One region of the Azospirillum lipoferum 4B genome, then DNA from elsewhere that is predicted to be linked to it. Evidence: riboswitches for the same ligand, from Rfam matches in the RefSeq annotation. Region 1 holds a riboswitch; the other holds the start of a gene.
The links. Region 1 has a riboswitch for thiamine pyrophosphate ahead of AZOLI_RS16000 (ABC transporter substrate-binding protein). Riboswitches for the same ligand answer to the same signal wherever they lie in the genome.
Positions count from the first base shown of each region.

Region 2: another riboswitch for thiamine pyrophosphate. It lies ahead of thiO (glycine oxidase ThiO); the one in region 1 lies ahead of AZOLI_RS16000 (ABC transporter substrate-binding protein).

Region 1 covers NC_016585.1:480,042-485,782, reverse strand. Annotated here, with positions in the region: gene AZOLI_RS16015 (ABC transporter ATP-binding protein) at 1-307, opposite strand, end outside; gene AZOLI_RS16010 (branched-chain amino acid ABC transporter ATP-binding protein/permease) at 304-2,004, opposite strand; gene AZOLI_RS16005 (branched-chain amino acid ABC transporter permease) at 2,144-3,016, opposite strand; gene AZOLI_RS16000 (ABC transporter substrate-binding protein) at 3,021-4,157, opposite strand; TPP riboswitch at 4,229-4,343, opposite strand; gene AZOLI_RS15995 (DMT family transporter) at 4,377-5,291, opposite strand; gene AZOLI_RS15990 ((2Fe-2S) ferredoxin domain-containing protein) at 5,535-5,741, opposite strand, start outside.
Region 2 covers NC_016622.1:303,196-308,936, forward strand. Annotated here, with positions in the region: gene AZOLI_RS01335 (PaaI family thioesterase) at 1-360, opposite strand, end outside; gene AZOLI_RS01340 (thiazole synthase) at 467-1,273, opposite strand; gene thiS (sulfur carrier protein ThiS) at 1,464-1,673, opposite strand; gene thiO (glycine oxidase ThiO) at 1,670-2,851, opposite strand; TPP riboswitch at 2,843-2,942, opposite strand; gene AZOLI_RS01355 (methyl-accepting chemotaxis protein) at 3,168-5,228, shown strand; gene AZOLI_RS01360 (DUF4139 domain-containing protein) at 5,242-5,741, opposite strand, start outside.

The sequences.
Region 1 (5,741 bases):
CGGCGACCTCCAGATTGTCGCGCACGCTCATGCCGGGGAAGACCCGCCGCCCCTCCGGCACATAGCCAATGCCGCGCCGGACCCGCACCTCCGTCGCCAGCGGCCCAAGGTCGCCGCCGTCGAAGCGCAGCTCCCCCTGCGCCGGCACGAGGCCGAGCAGCGCCTTCAGCAGCGTCGACTTTCCCGCCCCGTTGGCACCGAGCAGCGCCACCGTCTCCCCCGCCGCGACGCTCAGCGAAACACCATTGAGCGCCGTCGCCCCGCCATAGCCGGCGGTCATGCCGCGGATGGACAGCAGCGCGCTCATGCGGTTCCTGCCCGGCCGAGATAGGCCGCCGCCACCGTCGCATCCCGGCGCACCCCATCGGCCAGGCCGTCATAGATCACCTGCCCACGGTCGAGGCACAGCACCCGGCCGGCCAAGGGCAACAGGAAGCCCATGTCATGCTCCACCAGCAGGACCGCCATCCCCTCCCCCGCCAGTTCGCGCAGCAGGGCGGCAAGTTCCGCCTTCTCGCCGTCGGTCAGCCCGGCGGCGGGCTCGTCCAGCAGCAGCACGGCGGGCCGGCGGACCAGGGCGCGGGCCAGTTCCACCCGCCGCCGCAGCGCCGCCGGCAACCCGTCGCAGCCCTGCCCGGCAAGCTCGCCGACTCCCAGCCGGTCGAGCGCCCAGCGGGCATGCGCCTCCGCCGTCGCCGCGTCGGGATCGACGGCAAGGCGGGCGGCGGCCACTGCGTCCAGCACGCCGGCCCCTTCCGGCAGGATCGCCGCCTGGAAGCTGCGGGCCAGCCCGGCACGGGCCAGACGGTCGGCGCGGGCACCGGTGACGTCCCGTCCGCCGAGCCACACCCGCCCGGCATCCGGCCGCTCCAGCCCCGACAGCAGGTTGATGACCGTCGTCTTGCCCGACCCGTTGGGGCCGATCAGCCCGGTGATGCCGCCCGGCCGCAACTCCAGCGAAACGCCGTCCACCGCCCGCACGCCGCCGAAGGACTTGACCAGTTCCTCCACCGTCATCCCGTCTATGGCAACGGGCGGCGGCGGTTCGCGCGCCTCCGGCAGGGCACGGGCCGGACGGCCGAACAGGCGGCCGGCGGCACGGTCGAGCAGTCCGGTCAGCCCGTCGGGCGCCAGCAGCACGGTCAGCAGCAACGCCGCGCCATAGACGACCAGATAGCCGCGCTCCAGAAAGCGGAACCATTCCGGCAGATGCAGCAGCAGCACGGCACCCAGCACCGCGCCGGCCATCCGCCCCCGCCCGCCGACGATGGCGATGGTGAGGATGGAGACCATGACCGGGAACTCCAGCACCTCCGGCGAGACGACGCGCTGGGTGTGGACCGCCAGCGCTCCGGCCGCACCGGCGAACAGGGCGCTGATGCCGAAGGCCGCCAGCCGCAGCCGCCCGACGTCGAGCCCCAGCGTTCCCGCCGCCAGCGGATCGTCGCGCAGCATGGTCAGCGACCGTCCGAGCCGCCCGCGCGCCAGCCGCCACCCCACCAGCCCGCCGAGCGCCACCAGCCCCCAGACCAGCGCCGCCATCGGCAGCCCGCGCGGCACCGTCCAGCCGAACAGCACCACCGCCGGCACCCCGGCCAGCCCGTTGGAGCCGCCGGTCAGCTCCGGCAGGTTGACCGCCAGCAAATGCAGAACCTGCGCGATGCCCAACGTCGCCAGGGCGAAATAGTGGGATTCCAGCCGCAGCACCGCCAGCCCGACCGGCAGCGCCAGCAGGAGCGGCACCAGCATCGACAGCGGAAAGGTCGCCTCGAAGCCCAACCCATAGCGGCTGCCGAGAATGCCCGTCACATAGGCGCCGACACCGAAGAAGGCGCCCTGGGCGAGCGACAACGCGCCGCCGAGCCCGAAGACGATCTGGAACCCGAAGGTCGCCAGCGCATAGACACCGGCAACTGTCAGCACGCGCAGCCCATAGGGAGAGGCGAAGGCGAACGCGTAGACCAGCAGGGCGAGGGCGCCGGCGAGCAGCGCAAGCTTCTCCACCCCGACACTACTCCCTCTCCCCCCCGGGGAGAGGGTTGGGGTGAGGGGGACGCGCCGCGAGGATCGTTCGGCAAACGAATCCCCCTCACCCTGACCCTCTCCCCGGGGGGGAGAGGGAATCTTCACCGGGGGACGCGGCTCAGCCACGGCGGCGCACCGCTTCGCCGAACAGGCCTTGCGGCCGCAACACCAGGATCGCCAGCAGCGTCAGGTACAGCGCTCCCAGCGCCACTGGGTAGGACAGCACCGACGACACCCCCACCTCGAACAGCGCGATCAGCAGCGCCCCCACCACAGCCCCCGGCACCGACCCCCAGCCACCGATGGTTACCGCGATGTAGGCCTTCAAAATCAGGTCCCCGCCCGCGGTCGGCGTGACGAAATAGCGGTTGGCGAGCAGCAGCCCCGCCGCCCCGGCACAGGCGGCACCGATGGCGAAGGTCACCAGGATCATCGCCGTGACCGGCACGCCGCAGGCCCGCGCCATCTCCGGGTCCTGCGCCGTGGCGCGCAGCCGGCGTCCAAGCTGCGTGCGGGCGAACACCCATTGCTGCGCGCCGATCAGCAACGCCGCCACCGCGACGATGGCGAGCGACTGCTCCGGCACCGCCAGCCCGCCTATGGAAAGGGTGTCGTCGCCGAGCAGCGGCGGCGCAGCGCGCGGCTCCGGCCCGAACAGGATGGCGGCGCCGTTCTGCAGGATGATGCCGATGGCGATGGTGCTGATGAAGACCGACACCGGCGGCCGGCGGCGCAGCGGCAGATAGGCCGCCAGCGCCAGCAGCAGCCCCAGTCCCGCCATCAGCGCCAGCACCACCGGCAGCAGGGCGATGCCCGGCAGCGGGATCAGGGGCGCCAGCGCCACCGCCAGCAGCCCGCCGGCCATGACCAGATCGCCCTGGGCGAAATTCACCGCCGAGGTGGCGTTCAGCACCAGCACGAATCCCAGCGCCACCAGCGCATAGGCCGCCCCCAGCGCCACCCCGTTGACCAGCAGTTGAAGCGCCGCCATCCGCTCACTTCGCCGCGAGTGCGGGGTCGTCGTAGCGCTTCGCCAGCACCGGCACGCGGCTGGTCCCGTCATAGCAGACGATGACGGCGGAATGGGCCATGTTGCCCTTGCCGTCGGACTTGTAGGTCATGGCGAGGCCCTTGAAGGTCTCCGACGACAGAGCCTTGCGGATCGCGTCGGGGCCGCGGGCGCCGGCCTTCACCGCCTCCAGCACCATGGTCATGCCATCATACTGGCCGAGCGCGAAGGCATCCGGCTCCTTGCCGAAGACGGTGCGGTAGGCATCGGTAAAGGCCTTGACCTCCGGCGTGCCGCCGGAGATGGGCGAGGCCGCGGTCTCGGCACAGACGCCCTTCAGCTCCGCCGGTTCCAGCAGGGCGGCGGTGCTCGGCTGATGCATGGCGGAGCCGGCGACGATGGGCACCGCCACCCCGCTGGACGCCGCCTGCCGCAGCAGCAACGCGGTCGGGCCGGAATGCAGATGCAGCACCAGCACGTCGGGCTTGGCGGCCAGCGCCTTGGTCAACACCGGCAGCAGGTCCTTGGCGGCGGGGTCCACCCCCTCCTCGAAGACGGGGGTGACGCCCAGAGCCTTGAAGGCGGCGTCGAGATGGGTCTTGCCGCTCTGGCCATAGGCGGTGGTCTGGTAGATGACGGCCGGCTGCCGCTTGCCCAGCTCCTCCACCACATAGCGGGCATGGGCGGCCTTGGTCACGGCATCGCCGGGGAAGAAGCGGAAGACCCAGGGGTTGCCCTGCTCGGTGATCGAGGCGGTGCCCGAGACGGTGACCAGCGGCAGCTTCAGCTCCTGCGCCAGCGGCAGCATCGCCAGCATCTGGGTGCCGAGCATGCTGGCGGCGACCGCCCCGACCGTGCCGCTGCCGGCCGCGCGCTCCAGCGCCGTCACCGCCGCCTCGGGCGAGGTGCCGGTGTCGACGACTTCGGAGGCGATGGCGATCCCGGCCGGGGTCTGCTTCAGCGCCAGGACGGCACCGTTGCGCTGGCTGGTGCCCTCCAGCGACAGGAAGCCGGTCAGCGGCACCAGCACCGGAAAGGACAGCGTGTCGTCGGCGCGGGCGGCGGACGACAGACAGGAGGATGCGGCCAGCAGGCCGATCAGAAGGGGAAGCGCACGCCGCATGACCGAAAACTCCTCAACACGCGCCGGCAAGCGGAGCGACGCGGAGGGGACGGGGCATTTACGGCCGGTCCGTCGGGTTCCGGTCGGCTCCCTTCGCCGGCATGACCCGGATCAGGTTCGATGGGTGTTGTCTCAGCCCGCGCATCCGCCGATCCGGCATCCGCACAGGCACCCCAGCCGTGAACAGGCGGCGAGAGTGTCGCCGCCGGCCCTGTCCTGTCAAGAACCCAGCCGGCGGCGCGCCACCATGGTTTCACGATGCAGGATATAGAGCCCGCTGCCGATGATGACCATGGCACCGAGCAGCACCGGCGCGGTCGGCAGGTCGCCGAACACCATCCAGCCGAACAGGCTGGCCCAGACCATGCCGGTATATTCGAAGGGCGCCACCACCGCCGGCGGCGCGCGGCGGAAGGCCTGGGTCAGCAGCACCTGCGCCCCCGCACCCAGCACCCCGACCAGCGCCATAAGACCCAGCGCGTCGGCGGTCGGCGCGATCCAGACGGGAACCGTCAGCGCGCCGCTGACCACCGTCGTCGTCAGCAGCAGATAGAGCACGATCGACGCGCTGGTCTCGGTCCGCGACAGGCCGCGCACGGCCAGCGCCGCCAGCGCATAGAACAGCGCGGCGCACAGCCCGACCAGCACCGGCACCAGCGGCGCCCCGGCCGACGGCTGCGCCATCACCACCACGCCGCCAAACCCGACCACCACCGCCACCCAGCGCCGCCAACCCACCGGCTCCCCCAGCAGCGGGGCGGACAGCGCGGTGATGAACAGCGGCCCGGCGAAGCTCAGCACATAGACATCGGCCAGCGGCAGTTCCCGGAACGCATAGAAGAAGCATCCCATGGAGATCAGCCCGGCGAAGGCGCGCCAGACATGCCCCCAGGGCCGCTGCGTCCGCATCGCCGCGATTCCGCCGCCGCGCCACAGGGTGTAGCCGCCCACCAGCAGGAAGGCGACCAGCGAGCGCACGAACATCAACTGCGGCACCGGGTAGCCGGCGGTCAGGAACTTGATCAGCGTGTCCATCGCCGCGAACAGCAGGATCGCGGCCAGGAAGCAGCCGACGGCATAGGGAACCGAATCGGCCTCGGCAGGCAGCAGGTCGGCGGTTTCGGCGTCGGTCATGGGATCGGTTCGGACGGGCAATGGCGGAGGTTGCCCACAATATGGGCAAATCCGCCCGCGTCCCAATGCCGCAACCGCAGGTCTGATAGGCGTGGGATTTTGTTAAGCGTCGGCTGACGGTGCCCCCTCCCTAACCCTCCCCCGCTGGGCGGGGGAGGGGACAAGTGCTTGTTCGGGAAGGCTGCGGCAGTCCCTCCCCCGCCCAGCGGGGGAGGTTAGGTGGGGGCATCCGAAGCCTCCGCCTCACCGCGTCAGCACCATCACCAACCGCTCCACCGGCGTGTCCCCGACCAGATGCGACTCGACGATCTCGTCGATGTCCTCCGGTGTTTCCGGGCGATACCAGATGCCCTCCGGATACACCACCATCAGCGGCCCGGCGGAGCAGAAGCCGAGGCAGCCCGTCATCGCCATGCCCACATCCGTCAGGCCCTTGCCCTGGATTTTCTG
Region 2 (5,741 bases), on a different replicon from region 1:
CTGGGTGATGACCAGGGTGCGGCCCGGCTTCACCACGCGGGCGCGGGCGATCATGACGTCGCCCTTGGCCGGCGACATCAGGTTGATCTTGAACTCCACCGCCAGCACCTCCGCCCCGGCGGGCATCAGGCTCAGCGCGGCATAGCCGCCGGCATTGTCGGCCAGCGTGCTGACCATGCCGGCATGGAAGAAGCCGTGCTGCTGCGTCAGGTCGGCGCGGAAGGGCAGCCGCATCTCGCAGAAGCCGGGCTCCATCGCCGCCATCTCGATGCCGAGCGTCCTGCAGATCGGCTGCTGTTCGAAGGAGGCGAGGCAGCGCGCCTTCCAGTCGGGGGTACGGGGTTCGAAGGTGGCGGGCACGGTCGGAGGTCTCCGGCTTGAGGGGCGCTCTCGCGACAGCCTGCGTCAGCCGCCGCGCCGGATCAAGCGGCCGATTGGACAACCGCAAGAGGCACCCCCTTCGCCGTCAGCTGCCGATCAGCCCCATCTGCGGGCTGGAGGGTTCGGCGTAGGCGCGCATCGGCATGCGGCCGGCCAGATGGGCGCCGCGCCCGGCGCGGACCGCGTCGCGCATCGCCGCCGCCATCCGCACCGGATCGCGCGCCTTCGACACCGCGGTGTTCAGCAGAACCGCGGCACAGCCCAGCTCCATCGCCAGCGCCGCGTCCGACGCGGTGCCGATGCCGGCGTCCAGCACCACCGGCACCGGGCTGCGGGCGCAGATCGTCTCGATGGCGTGCGGGTTGCGGATGCCCAGGCCCGACCCGATGAAGGCGCCCAGAGGCATCACCGCCGCCGCACCCAGGTCGGCCAGCTTGCGGCAGGTGACGGGATCGTCGTTGCAATAGGGCAGCACGACGAAGCCGTCGTTCACCAGCTCCTCCGTCGCGCGCAGCAGCTCCTCCACATCGGGATAGAGCAGCTCGCGGTCGCCGATGACCTCCAGCTTGATCCAGGGGGTGTCCAGCGCCTCGCGCGACAGCTGGGCGGTCAGCACCGCTTCCTTGGCGGTCATGCAGCCGGCGGTGTTGGGCAGCAGCCCGACCGGGCCGGTGGGGCGGTTGGCGGTGGCGCGGGCCAGCACGTCGACGAGGCTTTCGGAATAGCCGTCCAGGCTGATGCGCCGGATCGCCAGCGTGACCAGCTCGCTGCCGCTCGCCTCCAGCGCGTCGAGCATCACCTGCTGGTTCGGATAGCCGGCGGTGCCGAGGAACAGCCGCGAGCCGAAGCCGCGTCCGGCGATGGTGAGGGTGTCGGAGGTGGTTTGGGACATGGGGGAGCCTTTCTTGAAGGCCCTCTCCCGTCCCGGGAGAGGGAGGGGACCCGCGCCGAAGGCGTGGGGAGGGTGAGGGGTGAGGCAAGAATCCCGAACCGCATGGCTCCTTGGATCCCCCCTCACCCTTCCCATGGCGATGCCATGGGCCCCTTCCCTCTCCCGGGGCGGGAGAGGGAGGATCAGAGGGTCAGCCGCCCTGGATGGGGCGGACGATTTCCAGGCTGTCGCCGGGCTGGAGCGGGGTCTCATGCCAGCGGCGGCGGGGAACCACGGCACCGTTCAGGGCGACGGCGACGCCGGGCGTGCCTTCGGCGATGCCGCGCGCGGCCAGGAGTTCGGCGACCGATGCGGCGGACAGCGGTTCTTCGCGGCCGTTGATGTGCAGGACGGCGCTCATGCGGCGGCTCCCTTGGCAAGGAAACGGTCGGCGGCGAAGGGGCGCAGCAGCGGGTCGGTCCCGCCGGTCAGGACCAGACGGGCGATGCCGTCGGCGGTGACCGGGGTCAGCAGGATGCCGTTGCGGTGGTGGCCGGTGGCATGGATCAGGCCGGGAATGCCGCTCTCGCCCAGGATCGGCGCGTCGTCGCGGCTGCCGGGGCGGAAGCCGGCCCAGGCCTCCTCGATCGGCAGTTCGGCGATGCCGGGCAGGGCGCGCCATGCGCCTTCCAGCAGGGCGAACTGGCCGCCGGCGGTCAGCCGGTCGTCGAAGCCGCGCTCCTCCGTCGTGGCGCCGATCAGCAGCCGGCCGTCCAGCCGCGGAATCAGGTAGGTGCCGGGCGTCCACACCACATGGCGCAGCAGCGGCAGCCGGGCGTCCATGCGCAGGCAGACCATCTGCCCCTTGACCGGCCGCACCGGCGGCTTCGCGGCGGGCGGCAGCCCCGGCACGCCGGCCGACCACGCCCCGGCGGCCAGAACCACCCGGTCGGCCCGGTGCAGAGTTGCAGCAACCCGCACCCCGACGGCGCGACCGCCCTCCACCGCCAGAGCCACCTCGCCGCACTGCTCGTGCAGGCGGGCGCCGGCGGCCAGGGCGGCGCGCTGCAGGGCGGCTGCCACCTTGCGGTTGTCGACCTGATGGTCGCCGGCACAGAACAGCGCACCGGCCACGCCCGGCTGCAGGAAGGGCTCGCGCCGCCGCACCTCGGCCCCGCTCAGCCACTCCACCGGCAGGCCGAGGTCGCGCTGGAAGCCGTGCAGGAAGCGAACCTTGGCGGCATCGTCGGCGTTGAGCGCGATGACCATGGTGCCTTCGGTGCGCAGGTCCACCGCCATGCCGCTCGCCGCCTCCAGGTCGCGGGCGAAGTCGGGCCACAGCGCCTGCGAGGCGCGGGTCAGCGGCAGCAGCCCGTCCTCCCCCGGTTCGGTTTCGACGCAGGCGGCCAGCATGCCGCCGGCCGCATGGGTGGCGCCTCGGCCCGCCTGCCCCCGTTCGAACAGATCGACGCGGCAGCCGGCCGATGCCAGCCTCCAGGCGATGGCAAGGCCGATGCAGCCGGCACCGATGACGGCGACGGAGGGACGGATCCCGGATGCGGGAATCGAAAATGGATGCGGATCTGGCGCATGGATCATGCGGCGGCTCCCTTCGCTGGAATTACCCAGACAGGTTCGATGGGTGTGTTCTCAGCCGCGCGACCACCGCACGGCACCCCAGGCCTATGACTTGCCTTATGCCAATGTTTCGCTGGCCCTACAAGCGGAATCGGCGCCCACCCCATAAGGTTGTGCGACCAGATGCCACGGCCCGATAGGGAGTCTCCCGTATGAGGCCGGTGACCGATCCGAAGCTAAGCTATCCGAAAAATGTCCGGTGGCCGGGCTTCGACGAAACGATCGACGTGGCCGGCATGCGGAAACAAACAACAAGACCGCCGAGGAATTGCCCATCATGCTGTCCTTCTTCCGCTCCGAATCCGCGCCTTCCGTTCCCGCTACGCTCACAAGCGCCGCTCCGCCCGCCGGCGCAACCGTCGCGGCGGCGGAGGGGCCGGCGGAGGCGCCGATCCGCAGCCTGTGCCTGCCTGCCGGACGGATCGATGCCGCGGCGCTGGATGGGCTGGGCTTCGCCGCCGGAGCGCCGGCGCTGGTGGTCGGCTTCGTCTCGCCGCATGTCGATTTCGCCGCCACCGCCCGCGCGCTGCGCTCCGCCCTGCCGGCGGCGACGCAGCTGGTGCTGGTCTCCACCGCGGGCGAATTGTGCGCGGCGGACGGACAGCCGCTCTACCGCAAGGCCGGCGACCGTTGGGACAGCGTGGTCCTGCAATCCTTCAGCCCGCGCCTGTTCGCCGGGGTCAGCATCCACACCGTCCCCCTCCATTGCGAGGATCTGCGCGGCGGCCGGCCGACCCGTGACGTCCCTGCACGGGTGGAGGCGATCCGCGGCGAGCTTGACCGCATCCGCGTTCCCTTCGCCGTGGACAGCCACGACACGGTGGCGCTGACCTTCATCGACGGGCTGTCGGCCAGCGAAAGCTGGTTCATGGAGGCGGTCTACCGTTCCGGCCATTTCCCCTGCCTGTTCATCGGCGGCTCGGCCGGCGGCACGCTCGACTTCCGCAACACCCGCCTGTTCGACGGCCAGCGCGTGCTGGAGAATTCCGCCCTGACCATCTTCCTGAAGATGGCGCCCGGCATCCGGTACGGCATCTTCAAATCGCAGAATTTCCGCCCGACCCAGACCCGCTTCGCCGTGGTGGACGCCGACCCGATGCGCCGCATCGTGCGCAGCGTGATCGACCGCGACAGCTTCGAGGTGGTGAGCTTCATCGACGCGCTGGCCAAGGCGCTGCGCTGCAAGCCGCAGGAGCTTCCGGCCAAGCTCGCCAGGAACACCTTCGCCATCGAGATGGAGGGCGAGCTGTTCGTCCGCTCCATCTCCGGCTTCGATTTCGAGAAGGGGGAGGTCGCCTTCTATTGCGACGTCAATCCCGGCGATTCGCTGTGCCTGGTGGAGGCCACCGACTTCGTCCGCCAGACGGAGGACGACCTGACGGCCTATCTGCGCGGAAAGCCGCGGCCGGTGGGCGCCATCCTGAACGACTGCATCCTGCGGCGACTGAACAACTCCGACCAGCTGTCTCGGGTCCATGCCTTCGACGGGCTGGCCGCCGCCGGTTTCTCCACCTTCGGCGAGTTGCTGGGCATCAACATCAACCAGACCCTGTCGGCCCTGATGTTCTTCGAGGTTCCGCCCGGCACCGCCTTTTCCGACGACATGGTCGACCGCTTCCCGGTTCATTACGCCCGGTTCCAGAGCTATTTCATCGCCACCCGCTACAACCGGCTGGAACTGCTCAGCCGCATCCGCAACAGCGTGATCGAGCGGATGCACAGCTATCTCGACGCCCTGGTCACTCTGAACAGCGGCGTCCAGGAAACCGCCAGCTACGCCGCGCGCATCGGCGGCTCCATGTCCGCCATCGAGGCGACGCTGACCCGCCATGCCGGACTGTTCGACGGCCATGCCGAACGGAAGGAGGAGCTGGTCCGCGAGTTCAGCCAGCTGTCCACCGTGGTGAAGAGCATCGAGAAGGTCCTGTCGGTGATCGACGGCATCGCCAGCCAGACCAACCTGCTGGCGTTGAACGCCACCATCGAGGCGGCGCGGGCAGGGGACGCCGGTCGCGGCTTCGCGGTGGTCGCGTCGGAGGTGCGCAAGCTCGCCAACGACACAAAGCAGACGCTGGGCGACACCCGCCGCGCCATCGATCAGGTGGTGACCTCCGTCCGCTCGGTCGGCAGCCAGCTGGACGACACCAGCGTCCGCATGGACGAGGCCGCCACCGCCGCGCAGGAACTCCAGACCGACATCCACACCGTCATCGACGAGGTGGAGGGGGCGCAAAGGGCCATCGAAGGCCGCCTGTCCGATCTGAACGACCATGCCCGGCGGATGGAGGACATCAACCGCTACATCGGCTTCCTCAAGCAGCTCGACCGCGCCGGGTGAGGGAGGCGCGCCCTCAGATCGCCAACGCCTTCACCCGCTCGCGCAGGGTCTGGCGGGCGGCCTCCGCTTCGCCGCGGGCAGTCGTCAGCTCGCGGGCCAGGGCGTCGAGGCGGTTTTCGGCCTCCGCCATCTTCGCCAGCGTGCGCTTGTGCAGGTCGCTGCCGGCGGGCAGGGCCTTCAGGTTCTCGCGCAGGCGGTCCTGGTCGGCGATGCGCTCGGCCCGGTCGCTCTCCAGCGCGGCGATGCGGCGCTCCTTCTCGGCGACGGCGGCGCGCAGGCCGGCCAGAGCGGTCAGCGCCTGACGCACCTCCGGCGGCAGTTCGGCCGCGTCGGCGCGGGCGGCGATCTGGTCGGCGGTCAGGTCGGTCAGCACGATCCGCTCCTGCCGCGGCCGTTCCAGCGTGGCGGTCAGCGTCACCGTCTTGCCGGCCGGCACCGCCAGCGGCAGGCGATAGGCGGCGGCGGTCGCGTCGGGCTTGCCGCCTGCCGGTTCGGCAAGCTCCCAGCCGGGGC